DNA from 2 places in the Pandoraea sputorum genome. Region 2 is predicted to be linked to the other one. Evidence: riboswitches for the same ligand, from Rfam matches in the RefSeq annotation. Region 2 holds a riboswitch; the other holds the start of a gene.
The links. A riboswitch is a leader RNA that binds a small molecule or an ion and turns the genes downstream of it on or off. The one in region 2 is predicted to bind thiamine pyrophosphate.
Positions count from the first base shown of each region.

Region 1: another riboswitch for thiamine pyrophosphate. It lies ahead of thiC (phosphomethylpyrimidine synthase ThiC); the one in region 2 lies ahead of NA29_RS23575 (FAD-dependent oxidoreductase).

Region 1 is NZ_CP010431.2:4,445,842-4,455,350, reverse strand. Features, by position in the region: gene NA29_RS19600 (hypothetical protein) at 1-151, shown strand, start outside; gene thiC (phosphomethylpyrimidine synthase ThiC) at 322-2,238, opposite strand; TPP riboswitch at 2,312-2,410, opposite strand; gene NA29_RS19590 (hypothetical protein) at 2,510-3,958, opposite strand; gene NA29_RS19585 (OXA-62 family carbapenem-hydrolyzing class D beta-lactamase OXA-154) at 4,468-5,346, shown strand; gene wrbA (NAD(P)H:quinone oxidoreductase) at 5,419-6,051, opposite strand; gene NA29_RS19575 (hypothetical protein) at 6,185-6,478, opposite strand; gene NA29_RS19570 (LysR family transcriptional regulator) at 6,734-7,684, opposite strand; partial or broken gene NA29_RS19565 (bile acid:sodium symporter family protein) at 8,000-8,994, shown strand; gene NA29_RS19560 (DEAD/DEAH box helicase) at 9,311-9,509, shown strand, end outside.
Region 2 is NZ_CP010431.2:5,312,343-5,321,851, forward strand. Features, by position in the region: gene NA29_RS23530 (MlaC/ttg2D family ABC transporter substrate-binding protein) at 1-64, opposite strand, end outside; gene NA29_RS23535 (MlaA family lipoprotein) at 252-1,157, opposite strand; gene mlaD (outer membrane lipid asymmetry maintenance protein MlaD) at 1,164-1,703, opposite strand; gene mlaE (lipid asymmetry maintenance ABC transporter permease subunit MlaE) at 1,757-2,524, opposite strand; gene NA29_RS23550 (ABC transporter ATP-binding protein) at 2,521-3,339, opposite strand; gene NA29_RS23555 (GNAT family N-acetyltransferase) at 3,681-4,184, shown strand; gene NA29_RS23560 (thiamine phosphate synthase) at 4,276-5,478, opposite strand; gene NA29_RS23565 (thiazole synthase) at 5,540-6,385, opposite strand; gene thiS (sulfur carrier protein ThiS) at 6,387-6,584, opposite strand; gene NA29_RS23575 (FAD-dependent oxidoreductase) at 6,601-7,758, opposite strand; TPP riboswitch at 7,892-8,011, opposite strand; gene NA29_RS23580 (ABC transporter ATP-binding protein/permease) at 8,271-9,509, shown strand, end outside.

The DNA.
Region 1 (9,509 bases), 870 kb from region 2:
GACCAACACGGAAGCGTTCACGGCGCTCGCAACGTCGATGTCTTCGGTGGCCAAGCACATCGCCACAGAGCGGTTGCGCAACTATCTGACGCAGCGTGGCGTGCCCACGGCGCCGGCCGCCATCTCCAGCGAGTCGCCTTCCGTCGCATAACGACGGTGTCAAACCTGTCGACAATGCCGTCAGCCTGACTTGGGCAACAGCAGTCGAGACGCCAGCGCAACAAAAAACGCGCCCGGTTTTACCCGGGCGCGTTCTGCTTGCTAAGCGACGATTTGCCGTACACGACAGCGGCGTTGATGCTGCCATCGTGCACGCGCTAATCAGGTGCGACGATAGATTTCGGCACCGCTCTTTACGAACTCGACGGCCTTGACCTCCATTCCTTGCTTGAGGGCGGCTTCGTCGGTGAGCCCTTGCTTGGCGGCGTAATCGCGCACGTCCTGCGTGATCTTCATCGAGCAGAAATGCGGTCCGCACATCGAGCAGAAGTGAGCGACCTTGGCCGAATCCTTCGGCAGCGTCTCATCGTGGAATTCACGCGCCTTGTCCGGATCGAGACCGAGGTTGAACTGGTCTTCCCAACGGAATTCGAAACGTGCCTTCGACAGCGCATTGTCACGAATCTGCGAGCCCGGGTGACCCTTGGCGAGGTCAGCCGCGTGGGCTGCGAGCTTGTACGTGATGATGCCTTCCTTCACGTCGTCCTTGTTCGGCAAGCCAAGGTGTTCCTTCGGCGTGACGTAGCACAGCATGGCCGTGCCGTACCAGCCGATGGTGGCTGCGCCGATCCCCGACGTGATGTGGTCGTAACCCGGGGCGATGTCCGTGGTCAGCGGTCCGAGCGTGTAGAACGGGGCTTCGTCGCAGTACTCGAGCTGGAGATCCATGTTCTCCTTGATGAGCTGCATCGGCACGTGGCCCGGGCCTTCGATCATGACCTGCACGTCGTGCTTCCACGCGATTTGCGTCAGTTCGCCCAGCGTCTTGAGTTCGGAGAGTTGCGCTTCGTCGTTGGCGTCGTAGATCGAGCCGGGACGCAGACCGTCGCCCAGCGAGAACGCGACGTCATAGGCCTTCATGATTTCGCAGATCTCTTCGAAGTGCGTGTACAGGAAGCTTTCCTTGTGGTGTGCGAGACACCACTTGGCCATGATCGAGCCGCCGCGGCTGACGATACCCGTCATGCGGTTAGCCGTCATCGGCACATACGCGAGACGCACGCCGGCGTGGATCGTGAAGTAGTCGACGCCTTGCTCGGCCTGCTCGATGAGCGTGTCGCGGAACATTTCCCACGTCAGATCTTCGGCCTTGCCGTTGACCTTTTCGAGCGCCTGATAAATCGGCACCGTGCCGATCGGCACCGGGCTGTTACGCAGAATCCATTCGCGCGTTTCGTGAATGTGCTTGCCGGTCGACAGATCCATGACCGTGTCGCCGCCCCAGCGGATCGCCCACGTCATCTTGTCCACTTCTTCGCCGATCGACGACGTCACGGCCGAGTTGCCGATGTTCGCGTTGATCTTCACGAGGAAGTTACGGCCGATGATCATCGGCTCGGATTCCGGGTGGTTGATGTTGTTCGGGATGATGGCGCGGCCACGTGCGATCTCTTCGCGCACGAATTCCGGCGTGATTTCGGCGGGAATGCTGGCGCCGAAATGCTGACCCGGGTGCTGACGCGTGAGCAACTTCGCGAGACGCTCGCCTTGCGGGCCAGCGGCACGTACGCTTTCGATGTATTCCTGACGGCGCAGGTTTTCACGAATCGCGATGTATTCCATTTCGGGCGTGATGATGCCCTGACGTGCGTAGTGCATCTGCGTCACGTTCTTGCCCGCCTTGGCACGGCGCGGCGTGCGATGCAGGCCCGGGAAACGCAGGTCGGCGGTAGCGCTGTCGTTCGCGCGCTCAAGGCCATAGGCGGAGCTCAGACCCGGCAGGGCTTCGGTGTCGCCGCGCTCTTCGATCCACTTCGCGCGCAGCGCGGGCAGGCCGGAGCGGATGTCGATGGTTGCGTTCGGATCGGTGTACGGGCCCGAGCAGTCGTAGACGTAGATCGGCGGATTCTTCTCGCCGCCGAAGCTCGTCGGCGTGTCGGCTTGCGAGATTTCGCGCATCGGGACCTGAATGTCCGGGCGCGAGCCTTCGACGTAGATCTTGCGGGAATTGGGCAGCGGTGCGATCGCAGCTTCGTCCACGCGCGCGTTGGCTGAGAGGAACTTCGGATTGGCGTTCATGCAATGTCTCCTGGCGGGGCACGTGTTGACGCCGACAATTTCGGCGCAAAGCGGCTCAGGAGCATGAACGGGGGCGAGGAATTTCTACGCTCCCTGCGCTGGCATTATCCAGATCAGGTTCTAAGGGTATTTCTCACCCACAACTCACGTTGCAGGACCCCTGCGCTTAGCTTTGCGGCAACGATACACCGACCTGCCGGGCAAAACAAGCACGATGTGTCCCGAAAAACGTGAACTGAAAATGGTGCGGTGCGACATTCCGACGGGCGCTTCAACCGTCCTGCGCTATCCGCACCTCGCGTTGAAAGTCGCGCGGCATCAGACGTAGCGCATCGCGGAAAAAGCGCCGGTCGGGCGGTGGCAGCATCGGCAGTACACGACCGAGCGATTGCGCGGCGTGGAATGCCTGCGGCGAGTCGCCGTCCTGATGCAGCGCGAACCAGAGCATTTCGAACCACAGGTTGGCAAGCTGCAGCGGCTCGAAGCGAACGCGTCCCTCCTCGTGGTCGGCGAGCGTGGTGGCCACGACATCGGTCCAGCGCAGGAAACCCTTGGCGCGCGAGAAGGGGGCTCCAAACGGCTGGACGGCATCGAGAAACGCATCGACCGCGAGGGGCGTACTCGCGCGCAGCGTTTCCAGATCGGGATCGCGTCGAACGGGAACGGCACCGCGCGCAATGCGCAGCAGGAACACCGTATTCCAGACGGAATTCCCGCCGACGCCGAAGCGATCGCAAATCCACTCCGACAAACCGATCCACCGCAATGCCTGGCGCTGAACCTCGGCCGCGGCGAGTCTTCTGCCCGGATCGATCAGCGCCCCTTGCCAGAACAGCCAGAGCGACAGGCCGATGTTGGCGGCGACGTGCTGCGCCAGCTCGATGGAGTCGGCTTCGAACGCCGCTTGCAGGGCGTCCGAGAAGGCGGCCAGCGCGTCGGCGGCGGATTGCGCGCGGGCAGGCATTGGGCCATTGCGCGCGGCGTGCGATTTGTGCAGCAACGCCTGGAGATTGCGGCTCTCGAAGCGAATACGCGGGTTGTAGATGAGGCACGGGGCGAGCGATGCGTCGTCGCTGATACGTTGCAGATGCGCGAACGCCCCTGGCTCGTCACGCAATGCGTAGGCCTGCCATGCCTGCACGATCCAGTGCATGGCGCGTAACGTCGGTGAGCCGGGCTGGCTCGCGCCGAAGGTGGCCGCGAGTGTGGCCAAAGTCTGCTTCGTGCGCGCGGCGTCTCCCATGCGACGCCACACGATGGTCTCGGCGAGCAGCGCAATGCCACGCTGTACGTCGTCCACGGCGCACACCTGCGCCGCATGGAACGACGGGATCGCGCCCGTGCGCTGGCGTCTGGCTTCGCTGTGCGTCGTAGGCGGCGACGGCGCGAAGAACACGCCGTCCTGCATGTCGCGCTTGCCGAGCGTCAGGTGATGCCAGAACGCAATGTCCTGCATGACGTAATCGAGTGCGGGTGACTGAGCGTCGGGCGTGCTGTCCTGCGGCAAACCGAGAAAGGCAGCGATTGCGCGGCGCGGATCGGCGGGCGTCGTGTCGCCGATGACGACTTTGATGCGCGACATCTCGTGCGCGGCGAGCCAGAAGGGGCCTTTGCCACGTCCGCGCGTCGGCAGCAGACGCACATCGGCATGGCGGTCATCGCCCCAGCCGACCGCGACGTCCCATCGCGCAAAGTCCGAAAATGCGCGGCTGATGAGCATGCGCAGGTCACCCCGAGGCCTGCCTGACCGAACCGGACCTTCAGCGACGCAAGCGTCACCGGCGATGCCTCGAAATGCGCCGCGTAATAGACGCGCATCAGCAACCACAGGCTTTGGTATCGCACCGGTTGACCGTCGATTTTCTGCGGCGCGTCGAGTCGCACAACGAGTGCGGGAGCGAGCGACGATTCGGTGGTGTCGTTCATGTTGACTGAGTGACTCGGGCAGCAAGCTTGGCAGGGACCGGAGGCGCACGTTGTGGCGCGAACGGCGTGCGCACGTTCCACGAACTTGCGCAAGGGGCGAGCCGATGATACGGCGGTTACGTCGGTTACGGTAGCTTTGCTTTGCAGCTGCCGAAACGCACACTAAGCTGCAAACGCTTTCGAAAAAAAGAGTGCCTGGCCAGCGCGACTCGTATCGGCAGCGACGACGTTTCGACGTCGCCGCCACACCCGGCGTGTCATCCCCATGTCACCCACTATCTTCTTAAAAATAAGGATAACGAAATGAAACGAATTCTCTCTCACTGGTGTCGCGCGGCTGTCGTGCTGCGTCTGGCGTCGGCGGTCGTCGCGCATGGTCTGCTGCCCTCGCCAGCACACGCGCTGGAATTGTCGCGCGCGTCAGCCGCGGCAGCACCTTCCGTGGCAGCGCCCGTCCACGTGACCGAGCGTGCCGACTGGGGCAAGTTCTTTGCGGCGGAAAACGTGAAGGGCACGGTCGTCGTGCTCGACGGCAAGACACAGACGTATCAGGCGTACGACTCGGCGCGCGCCGAGCGGCGCATGTCCCCGGCGTCGACGTACAAGATTTTCAACAGTCTGCTGGCGCTGGAATCGGGTGCGCTGGACAACGAGCGCGAGACGATTCCGTGGGACGGCAAACCGCGCCGGATTAAGGCGTGGAATGCAGAATTGAATCTGCGCGACGCGTTTCGCGTGTCTTGCTACCCGTGCTATCAGGTCGTTTCGCACAAGATTCCGCGTGCGTATGCGCAGGCGAAGCTCGACGCCGTCGGGTACGGTAACCGGACCATCGGTCGGGTGAACGACACCTATTGGGTGGACGACAGTTTGCAGATCTCAGCGCGCGAGCAAGTCGACTTCCTGCAGCGTCTGGCGCGTGGCACGTTGCCGTTCTCCGCGCGTTCGCAGGACATCGTCCGGCAGATTTCCATCGTCGAAGCGAACGCCGACTATGTGCTGCACGGCAAGACCGGCTGGTTCGTCGACAAGAAGCCGGATATCGGCTGGTGGGTGGGCTGGCTGGAGCGTGACGGCAATCTGACGATGATCGCGCTGAACATCGACATGAACGGCGACGCCGACGGCCCGAAGCGCGCGCGTATCGTGCGTGAGGTGCTGAAGAACCTGAAGTTGATCTGAACGCGATACCGTGCGACGCGAACGTCGAATGACGTCGCGTCGCGCGTGTTGCCGGTAATTTGCCGACGTGTTTTACAGAGCGCGTCCGTGCTTAAGCGCTGCGGCGATTTCCGCGACGTGACGGCCTTGCGTCCGTGCAATCGTCAACTCGTTCTCGCTCGGCTGACGTGAGCCGTCGGCGGCGGCGAGTGTCGTGGCGCCGTAGGGCGAGCCGCCGGTGATCTCTTTCATGTTGGTGAGCGCAGGCTCGGTGTATGGCACGCCGACGATGATCATGCCGTGGTGAAGCAGCGTGGTGTGGAAGCTCGTGATGGTCGTTTCCTGCCCGCCGTGCTGCGTCGCGGTGCTTGCGAACACGCTGCCGACTTTACCTGCAAGCGCCCCCTTGGCCCAAAGGCCTCCGGTCTGGTCGAGGAAGTTGCGCATCTGCGCGGTCATGTTGCCGAAGCGCGTCGGGGTGCCGAAGATGATCGCGTCGTACTCGGGCAACTGGTCGACGCGCGCGACGGGCACGCTGGCAAAGGCAGCGCGTGCGGCCTTTGCGCCGCTTTTTTCCAGCACATCGTCGGGGACGAGTTCAGGGACCTGCATCACAGTGACGTCGGCGCTGGCGACGCTGCGCGCGCCTTCGGCGACCGCTTCGGCCATCTTGTAGATGTGCCCGTACATGCTATAGAACACCACCAGGATCTTGGCGTTGGCCATGGGATTCTCCTTTGGGGTCGAAAGATGCCGGCGTCGCGGACCGTCGGCCGCGCGAGGCGAGCCGTTCCATCATAGTCGACGCGGATGACGCTTTAGCGCAGACGTGGCACGCTTCAGCGCAACCGCGACCCTTTCAGCGCAGTCGCGATCCGATAAGGCAGCCCAGCGCCAGCGCGGCCATGAGCACCGTCACGCTCGCCGAAACACCGCCAGCCAGAGCGAGTCCTGTGGCCGCGAGCCCATGCGCCATCACGGCGGCAGGCACGAGCAGCGTGGCGCTTACGACGCACCAGCGCATGACATAGCGCCACATGAAGCGACTCACGATCTGCATGCGCGCGTCGAGTTGATGCCGCTGCCAGAAAGACAGATCGGCTGCCGCGTGGAAGAGCCACAGCGGGCTGAAGTATTTGATGAACAAGTCCATGACGCCGTACCGGAAGCACAATGCCCGCAGGGCGCGGGCATGTCGTCGAGGCACGATGGCGGGGCAGACGCCCGATGGCACAGTCACGCACTTGGGGGGAGTCGACGCACCCGCATTGTAGCAGGCGCTCACTTACTTTGATGTGTCGAGACCCATCCCGATCAGGCGGTTTTTTGCTGAATTTCGCTCAATGGTGCACAAAAGCCTGGTATCCGTTGGTTATTCCCATCATGTCAGGGCCGGTGGCCTGGCGTGTCACTTGCGTGGCTTGCCCGACGCGAGCGAGTGCGGCGTATTGGCCGTGATCTGCTGGATCAATTCCCAGACGGATTGCGCGGCGGGGGAGAGCGTTCGGTTCTTGCGGCGCACCAGCATGATGGTCCGGTCGATCTGCGGCGTGAGCGGCAAGGCCACGAGGCGGCTGTCCGCTTCCGGGCCGTTCGCCGACAGTCCGGGCATGGCGGGCAACGCCAGCGCAGGCATGATGCTGATGCCAATACCCGCTTCGACCATCCGGAAGACGGTGATCGCATGCCCGACTTCCTGTGCCACCTGGCAGTAGGCGCCATGTTCGGCCAATGCGCGGTCGATCAGCGGTCGGCTGCCGGACGCGTAGTCAAGCAACACCAGCTTCTCGCCATTGAGTTCGTTCCACGTCACCTCGGTTTGCTTCGCAAAGCGATGTGAACGGTCGCACACTACGAGGAACGGCTCGACCATGATGGGCTCGCCCACCAGATCGTCCGTGCCCTCCGAGGCGACAATCACGCCAAAGTCGACTTCACCATGTCGCACGCTGTCTGTGGCGAGCGTCTGAACCTGATCGCGCAGCATCAGGGTGATATCGGGATAACGGGCGGCACACGCCGAGATGCACTCGGGCATGAGATTCGCGGAAATGGTCGGCGCGCTGGCCACGCGTACGCGGCCGCGACGCTCTTCCGCCAACCCGTGCGTATCGCGCAGAGCGCTCTCCAGTTCGTCGAGCACCCGGGCGAGGGTGGCAGAGAGGCTAGCGCCCACTTCGGTCAGCGTGACCTCCCGCGTGGTGCGGTCCACCAGCTTGAGCCCGAGTTCTTGCTCCAATTCCCGGATGCAGCGGCTCACGGCCGGTTGCGTCAGGCCAATATCCTCGCCCGCGCGGCTGAAACTGCCGTGTTCGGCCACTGCGAGGAACACTTTGAGCTGGCGCAGCGAGATATTCATGCGTCTTTGGTATGAATAAAATTTTTAAATGAATTTGTATTTTAACTACCCTTGCGCTCTAATACGTAAAAACCCGTAGCGCGAGCGCACACTTCCGGTCACTTTCCTGTCACTTTTTGACGCCTGGGGCCTCAGGATCGACAGTCGACCTCGCGACGGCCCGTCAAGGCCGTCGCGTCCCGTGTTCGGGCGGAACGGGCTTTGTCATTTCAGACGTATCCGAGAGAGTATTCAAGAGCAACGATGGCCAGACCGCGTTTCCTTCCCGACAATTTCACGTTGATGCTGGTTGCTACCGTTGCGCTGGCCAGTTTTCTGCCTGCGCACGGCGAGGGCGAAGTCGCCTTCAATTTGCTGACCAACGTGGCGATTGCCGCATTGTTCTTCCTGCACGGCGCGAAGCTGTCGCGCGAAGCCGTGCTTGCCGGTGCGACCCACTGGCGTTTGCATCTGCTGGTGTTCGCCAGCACGTTTGTTATCTTCCCGATCGTTGGCGTGGCGCTCAAGCCCGTGCTGTCGTGGATGGTGACCCCGAGCTGTATCTGGGCATCCTCTTCCTATGCACGCTGCCCGCCACCGTCCAGTCGGCCATTGCCTTTACGTCGATAGCGCGCGGTAACGTGCCCGCCGCGGTGTGCAGCGCGTCGGCGTCCAGCTTGTTCGGCATCTTCATTACGCCGCTGCTGGTTGGTCTGGTGGTGATCCATCACGATGGCAACAGCGGCGCGTCGCCGTTCGACTCCATTGGCAACATCATGCTGCAACTGCTCGTGCCGTTCATTGCCGGGCAGTTGTCGCGCAAGGCCATCGGCAAATGGGTGGAGCGCAACCGCGGGCTGCTCAAGATCGTGGATCAGGGCTCGATTCTGCTGGTTGTCTATACCGCGTTCAGCGAAGCCGTGAACACGGGGCTGTGGCATCAGATTCCCCCGCTGGCGCTGCTGGGGCTGCTGGGCTGCTGCGCAGTCATTCTGGCGATCATGCTCGCAATCACGACGTATTCGGCACGCTGGCTCGGATTTTCGCGCGAAGACGAGATCACCATCGTCTTCTGCGGCTCGAAAAAGAGTCTCGCGAGCGGCATTCCGATGGCCAAGGTGCTGTTTGCGACTGGCCCGCTCGGCGCGATTGTCCTGCCGCTCATGTTGTTCCATCAGATGCAACTGATGGTGTGTGCCGTGCTGGCGACACGTTATGCCAATCGTCAACGTGCCGCTCAGGCCGCGAAAGCCGTGGCCGGTAAGGCCGCGCCCGGTGCCAATCCCGGCAAGCCGGAGAGCGGCAGCGCGAATGCAGGTGCGGGCCGCTGAACGCCCAAAGCGCCCGAACTGCGCGTTCTTCGGCGCATTCGCCTGCGTGTAACCTCTCGCGTTATTCGACGAACACGGCCCGGCAAGGGCCGTTGTCACACGTTGGTCGTGCGCAAGTGCTAGAATTGCGTCTGTTTCGCTTCTTGACGACCACCCCGGTCCGGCGGCGCCCGACGCATCTGTTACATGACAGACCCCTCTCGCGCCAGCCTTGAGCATGGCGCGCAGCGCCCCTTGAATCTTCGCGAGTGAGCTTTGATGCGGAAACCCTTCCGCGTGGCGGCCCCCGTTTTTTTAAAAGAGATGTCCCTTCATCATGGCTGATGTAAATGCTGTTCCGACCCCCGGCTTCGATAGCTTTGGGCTGCATGCGGACATCTTGCGGGCCATCGCCGAGCAGGGCTACACCCAACCGACCCCGATTCAGGCACAGGCCATTCCGGTCGTGCTGTCCGGTCGCGACGTCATGGGTGCGGCACAAACGGGGACCGGCAAGACCGCCAGCTTCTCGCTGC
Region 2 (9,509 bases):
TGGCCGAGCCGGCGGCGGTGTACGTCATGAAAGCCATGACGGGAATGAGCCAGAACTTCTTCATTGTGGACTTCCTCTTTCGAGTGACGATTGTTGCGGGTTTTGATACCCGCGCGGCGTCTGGAGTTCTCGGATTGCCGGGAGTGTCGTGTAACAAACTGTTGCCCGGAGACGACGCGACTATCGCCTGGATAGCGCGCCGGACCCGTTTTCAGCAACAGTCGGCGACAGTCACCGACGATCGATGACGATTAGCGACGGAAGGGCAAACCGCCCGGCACCATCTTGCCCGGCACGGGCGAGCCTTGCGGTGCGTCCGGTTCGGCCTGCGCACCTGAGGCGGGCGCCGGAGCGCTCGCGCCCGAGGCCGGCTGGGCAGCGGGCATCGGCTGTGCGCCAGCGCCACCGGCCGCTGCTGCACCTGCCGCACCTGCACCGTCTTCATCTTCGTAATTCGGCAGCGACGTATCGCTCGTCGCCCCGCCGTTCACCAGATACTTGCGACGTGCAAGATACGCATCACGCGTGAACGAATACGGATCGAGCGCGGCGGCTTCGAGCAGGTTCGACGCATCGAGCAGGTTGGCGCGCGTATTCACGAGACGCACACCGTACAGCGAGTAGCTGATCCAGTCCGGCTTGATATACGAGGTCGGGTCGATGAACATGTTGCCAGCCATGCCGACGCTGTCGCGCACCGTGCTCGGGCCGAGCAGCGGCAGCACGAGGTACGGACCGTCAGGCAAGCCCCACTTGCCCAGCGTCACACCGAAATCCTGGCTGTGCTTCGGCAAGCCGGCCGGCGTGGCGAAGTCGAACAGACCACCGACACCGAAGAAGGTGTTGATCGTCAGGCGCATCAGATCCTGCGCGGCGGCCGTGACCTGCAACTGAAGCAGGTTGTTGGCGAGGTTGTACACGTCGCCCACGTTCGAGAAGAAGTTCGTGACCATGTCACGCGCCGGTTCCGGCACCGTGAAACGGTAGCCCTTTGCCACGGGCACGAGCACGGCCTTGTCGAGCGTGTCGTTGAACTTGTACATCGAACGGTTGAAACCTTCGATGGGGTCAGCGGGGTTGGGGTTCGTGACAGTGGCACAGCCTGCCAGCGCCAACGCGCCAGCGGCCAACACTGCCGAAGTACGGAAGCTGGTCATTTTCTCTTATTTTCCTTGGGTTACCGGTGCTGCCCCAGCCGCCGGCGCTGCCGCCGGCGCTGCCGATGCGCCGCCCGCCTGGGCGCCGCCGGCATCTGCTGCCTTGTTGTACAGGAACTGGCCAATCAGGTTTTCCAGCACGATGGCAGACTGCGTGAGCGTGATCGTATCACCGCCCTTGAGCATCTGATCATCACCGCCAGGCTCAAGTCCGATGTATTGCTCGCCGAGCAGACCCGACGTCAGAATCTTCGCCGAGGAGTCCTTCGGGAACTGGTACTGCGAATCCAGATTGAGCGTGACGTCGGCCAGATAACGCTTGTCGTCGAACTTGATCGACGCCACGCGCCCCACCACCACGCCGGCACTCTTGACCGCCGCGCGCGGCTTGAGACCGCCGATGTTATCGAACCGCACCGTGATCGGATAGGTATTCGAGAACGACAGCGAACTCATGTTGCCCGCTTTGAGCGCGAGGAACAGGAGGGCGGCAAAGCCGAGTACCACGAACAGGCCGACCCAGAAGTCGAGAGGGTGTTTTTTCATTATGTCAGTGTGCGCAAACTGTCTGTCTATGTCTTGGCAGGCGAGCCGGCCTCTTAGCTGAACATGAGTGCCGTAAGCAGGAAGTCGAGGCCGAGCACGGCCAGCGATGCCTGCACGACCGTACGCGTCGTTGCACGCGACACGCCTTCCGGCGTCGGCTGTGCTTCGAAGCCCTGATACAGCGCGATGAAGGTGACGGCAATGCCGAACACGATGCTCTTGATGACGCCGTTTGCGACGTCCGACCATACGTCCACGCCGCCTTGCATCTGCGACCAGAACGCCCCGGAATCCACGCCGATCATCTCGACGCCGACGAGGTAGCCGCCGAAAATGCCGACCGCAGAGAAGATCGCGGCGAGGATCGGCATGGCGATCACGCCCGCCCAGAAACGCGGTGCGACCACGCGTGCGATCGGGTCGATCGCCATCATCTCCATGGCCGTCAGTTGCTCGCCCGCCTTCATCAGTCCGATCTCGGCGGTGAGCGACGTGCCCGCACGCCCGGCGAACAGCAGCGCCGTGACGACCGGCCCCAGCTCACGCACCAGCGACAGCGCAACGAGCAGACCGAGGGCCTGCTCCGAGCCGTACTTGTTGAGCGTGTAATAGCCTTGCAGGCCAAGCACAAAACCGACGAACAAACCCGAGACGGCGATGATGACAAACGAATAATTGCCGACGAAATGAATCTGATCCGTCACCAGCCGCGGACGGCGCAGCAGCGCGGCGCTCGATCCGAGCATGCGCAGGAACATGCGCGCACCGTAACCCAGGCGCTCGACGTGGCCGCGAACAAAACTGCCAATGGTGGTAATCATGCACGCGCTCCGATACCGAAGTCTTCCGCGAGCGGCGGCGCGGGATACTGGAATTTCACGGGGCCGTCCGGCTGGGCATCGATGAACTGACGAACCGTCGGGTCGTTCGAGGCGCGCAGCGCATCGGGCGCACCCTCGGCGGCGATGCGGCCTTCGCTAATGAAGTAGATGTAGTCGGCAATGGTGAACGTCTCGGCGACATCGTGCGAGACGATGATCGACGTTGCGCCCAGCGCGTCGTTGAGCTTACGGATCAGATTCGCCGTAATCCCCATCGAGATGGGGTCCAGCCCCGTGAACGGTTCGTCGTACATGACGAGGTCCGGATCGAGCGCAATCGTGCGGGCCAGCGCCACCCGGCGCGCCATCCCGCCGGAGATCTCGGCGGGCTTCATGTCACGCGCGCCACGCAGGCCCACGGCATTGAGCTTCATCAGCACGAGGTCACGAATCAGGTCTTCGTCGAGACGGGTGTGTTCGCGCAGCGGAAACGCCACATTGTCGAACACCGTCATGTCGGTAAACAGCGCGCCGAACTGGAACAGCATCCCCATGCGGCGACGCAGGCGGTACCAGCCGTCGCGGTCGAGCGTGGAAACGTCGGTCCCGTCGAAATCGACCTGACCCCGACTGGCGTGCACGAGGCCCCCGATCAGACGCAGCACGGTCGTTTTACCGCAGCCGGAGCCCCCCATGACCGCGATCACCTTGCCGCGGGGAAACCGCATATTCAGCCCGGAAAGCACCAGACGTTCGCCATATCCAAAGCTGACGTCGCGCAGTTCGAGCAGATTTTCCGGATTCGGGGTAGGCACGTTTCGGGTCTTATAGTGCGGCGCAAAACGCCAATTATAGGGGGGTTTATCAATCGATGCCGTCCACGCCGGGTCGGCGAAAGCAAGGAACGGCGCTGCCCAGCGGGATTCTACAGGCCCCGGACGTATTGCTGCGAGAACGTTCCAATAGCCGCAACGCCGCAAAAACCCAACGGCACCAAGGACTTATCGTCTTCTGACCCCGCGCCGGTGTTGCGCCGTTGCTACAATACGACGTTTCGCGCTCATCATCGTTCCTCGGGATGTCCTCCGCTACCCCTCCCTCTTTGCGCCCCGTCTCGCCGCAGTCTACGGCGACGCAGGACTTTCGGATTCGTCCGATGCAACCTGGCGACCTTCCCCACGTGCTGACGGTGCAGGCCCTCGCCTATGGCCACCTGATGCTGGAATCGGAAGCCACGCTCGCCTCGCGTCTGGACTTGTCGCCGACGACTTGCTGGGTGGCCGTGGATGCGGGAACGACCGGGCCGACGGACACGGGCATCGCGGGCTATCTGTTCACGCACCCCTGGCGTCTCGCGGCACCGCCGCCGCTGGACACCGTCCTCGACGCGCTGCCGGACGCCCCCGACTGCTGGTACGTGCACGACATGGCGCTTGCCCCGCGTACGCGTGGCGGGGGTGTGGCCGGTCAGCTTTATGCCGCCGCGTTGTCGGCGGCGCAATCGCTCGGCCTGCGCGCCTCGGCGTTGGTCGCGGTGCAGCAATCGCAGGGATTCTGGGCCCGCTTCGGGTATCAGGTCACCGTGGACGTCTCGCCTCAGATCGCCGCCAAACTGGCGGGCTATGGCGATGGCGCAGTCTTCATGACGCGCAAACTATAACCACCGCTAAGGGCGTACCGCATTCGTGCCGCGCTTGTAGCGAGCTTCTGCCGCACTCGTGCCGTGCTTGTGCTGCGCTTGCGCCATTAACTCACGCCCGCCGCGCGAATTCCTTCTGCATCGAACGGACCGCTCCTGCCACGTCGTCGGCTTCCGTTACTGCGCGCACGACGGCCGTGCATCCCACCCCCGTCTCGAGCACCTGCGGCAGGTTAGCCGCGTCGATGCCGCCGATCGCTACCAGCGGGTAATGCGGTGCGATGAGCTTCACGTAACGCGCCAGCTTCGCCAGTCCTTGCGGTGCGGTGGCGATGACCTTGGTCGTCGTCGGAAACACCGCACCGACGGCCAGATAGCTCGGACGGAAGTGATGCGCCGCGAGAATCTCGAAATAGCCGTGCGTGCTGATGCCCAGCCGCATGCCGCTCGCGTGCAGCGTCGCGACTTCATCTGCCGAGAGCGCCGCCATGTCTTCCTGACCGAGATGCACGCCGTAGGCGTCGGCCTGCGCCGCCTCACGCCAGTGATCGTTGATGAACCACGCACTGTTGTGCGTCACGCGGCGACCCGCCGCCACTGTGCGCTCGATCTCGCTGCGCAGCCCCGGGTGCTCAGGGTCCTTGATGCGCAACTGGACCGTCCCGACCTGAAGATCCGCCATACGCTCGCACCAATCGGCGTTGGGCAGCACCGGGTAAAGACCCAGTCGCGCCGGGCATGCAGGAAAGCGCCCCGGCGACGGCACCTGCCCCAGCACGGCGGGGAACGTCTCCAGCACGGTCGGCCATGCGCCCAGCGTGTCGACGTCTTGCACACGCGCATGACTGCCGTCCGTGCGCCATGCGCGGCCGAGTACCAGCGCGTCGTGCGGGGCGAAACCGCAGTCCAGAAACGCGGCAAATGCAGGAAAGAATGCAGGATCGTCGAGACCCGCCACACGATAGACGCCATCCGGCGTGTACAGCGTGTCTTCCACGTGCCCCTGTGCGAGCGCGTGCGAGCAAAGCACGACCGCGCCACTCGCGCGCCATGCGTCCAGGCTGACGGACGCCAACGTGCCCAGTCCATGCTCAGGCACCAGCGGCAGCCAGACCACATCGCCCTGTCCCGCGCTAACGGGTGTCTCGGCGTGCAGACGCCATTGCGGCGATGTCGCCTCATCCGGCCACGGTGCGAGGCGCGCGCGGATCGCGTCGGCGGCCTGCTGCCAGGCCACCGCGAGCGGTGCGTCGGTGGGCAGGCATTGCACGTGCTGCATATGCACAGGCCCGGCGGCGCCAGCGTGCGTCGTCATGAAAAATCCTTGTTGATCCGGCCCCGCATCGCGCGACCGTTGGTCATGAAATCAGGCGCGATCAGCTACCGGACTGATGCCAGAAGGGAACACCCACGACCGGGGTGCTGGCTTCGGCGCTCTCGCGCTCGGCCATCGGACCCGCGAGCCATGCAGCGCGTCCCGCCTTGATCGCACCGGCGAACGCGCCAGCCATCTCCACGGGCTGCGCGGCGAGCGCGACAGCGGTGTTGAGCAGCACGCCGTCGTAACCCCATTCCATCACCTGACACGCATGCGACGGCAAGCCGAGGCCCGCGTCGACGATCAGCGGCGTATCCGGCAGACGGTCGCGCAACAGACGCAGACCGTACGGATTGATCACGCCCTTGCCGGTGCCGATCGGGGCGCCCCACGGCATCAATGCCTGACAGCCGACGTCGAGCAGTCGACGGCACAGCACCAGATCTTCCGTGCAGTACGGCAGGACCTTGAAGCCCTCGCGAATCAGTTGCTCGGCGGCCGTCACCAGACCGAACGGGTCGGGCTGAAGCGTGTAGTCGTCGCCGATGAGTTCGAGCTTGATCCAGTCGGTCTCGAAGACTTCGCGCGCCATTTGCGCCGTCGTCACCGCTTCCTGCACCGAATGGCAGCCCGCGGTATTGGGCAGCACGGGCACCGCAAGGCGGCGCAGCGTCTCCCAGAAATGACCTTCCGATGCTTGCGCCCCGGTGCCCGAGAGCTGACGGCGCAATGCCACCGTCACCATGCCCGGACGCGCTGCGTCGATGGAATCGTTCAGTGCTTGCAGCGACGGATAACGCGCCGTGCCGAGCAAGAAGCGGCTACCGAAGCGGGTGTCGTAAAGCGTGAGCGCGTCACGCGTGCTGCTGGCCGCCACGTTGTTCGATTCGGTGAATGCGTTCATTTCAGCCTCCGGCCACCGGTTGCACGACATCGATCTTGTCGCCCTGCGCGAGCGTGCGCGCGGCGTATTGCGTCTTGGGGACGAATTGCCCGTTGATCGCCGCCGCGAAAGGCGGCTTGGCGCCGTAGGCGGCGAGCGCCTCGGCCAGCGTCGCCGTGTCGGCCACGCTCAGCATCTGTTGATTGATATGGATGTCCATTGCGTACCGCTTCCTCTCATGCCTGACGAAACAGTTCCGGCCACGGCCGGCTGGCTCGCCACGTCTCCCAGTCGAACGCATCCGCCGATCCCGACGGCGCGCCCTTCGTTTGCATCAGTGCCTGCGCCAACGCGCATGCTTCGCCAGTGACTGCCGGTGCCAGCAAATAGCCGTGACGGTACAGACCGTTCACGCGCAGCAAACGTGCGCCGTCCCACTGCACGCGCGGCAGATGGTCGGGCAGCGCCGGGCGGCAGTTGACGTTCAGCTCGACGATGCGCGCTTCGCCGAACGCCGGGTTCAGCGAGTGCGCCGCCGAGAGCAGTTCGAGCGCCGAGCGCACGGTCATCGGCGACATGTCTTCCGATTCGAGTTCGGTCGCCCCGATCACGTAAAGATCGTTTTCCTTGGGCGCGATGTAGATCGGATAGCGCGGGTGCAGCAAGCGCACGGGGCGACGCAGACCGATCCCCGGCGCGTGAATGCGCACAACCTCGCCTCGCACACCGCGCAGTTGGGTGAGCGCTTCGCGCGCGCCCAGTCCGCGACAGTCGATGACCAGACCGGCGTCCGGATACTCGCCCTCGGCAATCGCGGTGTTCCAGTGCAGGTCCGCGCCCGCCTTCGCAAGTCCTGCGGCCAGCGCGCGCAATAACTGACGGTTATCCAGTTGCCCTTCGTTCGGCAGCAGCCAGCCTTCCTGGAAACGTCCAGCGAGCGCCGGCTCCACATCTTTCAGTTGTGCCGCCGAAATCCGCTCGACGCCGCCGCGCAGCAGTTCGGGCGGCGCATTCGCCCGCATCCGACGATCGAACATCACGGCCTCGGCGCGGTCGGGCTGATGCCACACGACCAGCGTGCCGTTGCGTTGGAAGAAGACATGTTCGGGAAGGCCGTCGATCAGCGCGGGCCAGCGCTCAAGCCCGACCGCGCCCATCTCGACGATGCTCGGCTCAGCCACGGCGGCCTCGGCCAGCGGCGCGAGCATGGCGGCGGCGACCCAGCCAGCAGCGGACGAGCCATCGGCGTCGCCCCGCTCGTACAGCGCCACGCGCGCGCCGGCGCGAATCAGTTGCCACGCCAGCAGACGGCCGGACAACCCGCCGCCGAGCACGGCAATGTCGGGACGAGACACGGCCGAACGCGAAGTGGAAATGGCAGCGGTCGCGCTCATACGCGCATTGCCGCGCAAGCCGTCAAGGCGCGCAGGCACTGAGGGGAATACGAAGAATGTTGTGGAAGGCAACGCATGGGGCCCTTTCCTCATGAAAGCAAAAGGACGAAACGGTGATGGCCACCTTACCCCAATGGAGGAGTCGGAAACTTCCCACGCCGGTATTACCCGGGTCGGGTGCAAAGGGTCTCTCTCAGCCCCGCGACTTCTTTGACGTGACTACGCCAATTACGGAGCACCCCTGTTTCGCCCGCAGCCATTACAACATAGATGCCGACGCCCGTGCAAGCTGGCTTCCCGGGCGATTGCACGCTCGTCGCGTCTCGTTTTTTGAGATCTCCCGCCCCTGATTCCGGCCGCTTGTAACGGTCCGTAAACTGAAAATCCCCGTCACGCGCGGCTCTGGCCGTAAATCGTGCAACGCACCATCGGGAACTGCGGTCAAATGGGCCATATGTGCGAAACGTATAGATAACAACGCTGCCCCACTGCGGTCCCGCCGCCCGACGATCATGGCCAACACGCCGACCCACACACCACACGCCCCGCAACCCTCGGGCGACACCGCCGCGCCACCACCCAATCCACCCAAACATCCCACCGCCTGGCAACTGATCCGTCCCTACTGGGTCTCGGAGAAGCGCTGGGAGGGTCGACGCCTGCTTGCGCTCGTGATCGCGCTGAACCTTGCCGTCGTGTTCATCAACGTGCGGCTAAACGCGTGGAACGCCAGCTTTTACGACGCCCTCGACAAGCGCAACTGGCCGGTCTTCAAGTCGTCGCTCGCGGAGTTCGCGGTGCTGGCGTTCAGCTTCATCATCATTGCGACGTTCCGCACCTACTTCCGTCAGATGCTGGAGATCCGCTGGCGGCAATGGGTGACGGACGCGAACCTCACGAAGTGGTTCGCGCATCGCGCTTACTACCGCATCGAACGCGATCACCTCGCCGACAACCCCGACCAGCGTATTTCCGAAGACATCCGCACACTCGTCAACTCGTCGCTCGCGCTGTCGCTCGATCTGTTGACGACGCTCGTCTCGCTGTTCTCCTTCATCACGATTCTGTGGACGATCTCGGGCGCAGTGTCCTTCGCGCTGGCGGGTATGAACGTGACGATCCCGGGCTACATGGTGTGGGTCGCCGCGCTGTACGCCATCGTCGGTTCGTTTCTGATCTTCAAGGTCGGGCGCCCGCTCGTGGGACTCAGCTACCGGCAGCAACAGGTTGAAGCCGACTTTCGTTTTCTGCTGGTGCGGCTGCGCGAATCGGCCGAGCAGGTCGCGCTCTATCGCGGCGAAGGCGCGGAGTTATCGCGTCTGAAGTCGGCGTTCGGCGCGGTGCGCGACAACTGGTGGCAAATCATGGTCGTCACGAAACGCCTGATCTTCGCGAACTCGATCTACGCGCAGATCGCCATCGTCTTTCCGATCATGGCGGCAGCACCCCGTTACTTCGCGGGAGCGTTCACGCTGGGCGTGCTGATGCGGATCATCGACGCCTTTGGGCAAGTGAGCGACGGTTTCTCCTGGTTCGTGAACAGCTTCTCGACGCTGGCCGACTGGAAGGCGACGATCAACCGTCTGCGCGAATTCACACGCGTCATCGACGCCACGCCGCACCCTCAAGGCGGTATTGCCGTGGTGCCCGCAAGTGGTGCTCCGGCCTACACTGCCGCCGACCTGCGGCTATCGTTGCCGAACGGCGCGCCGCTCGCGGCCGCCGGGTCGTTTGCATTCGCCCCTGGGTCG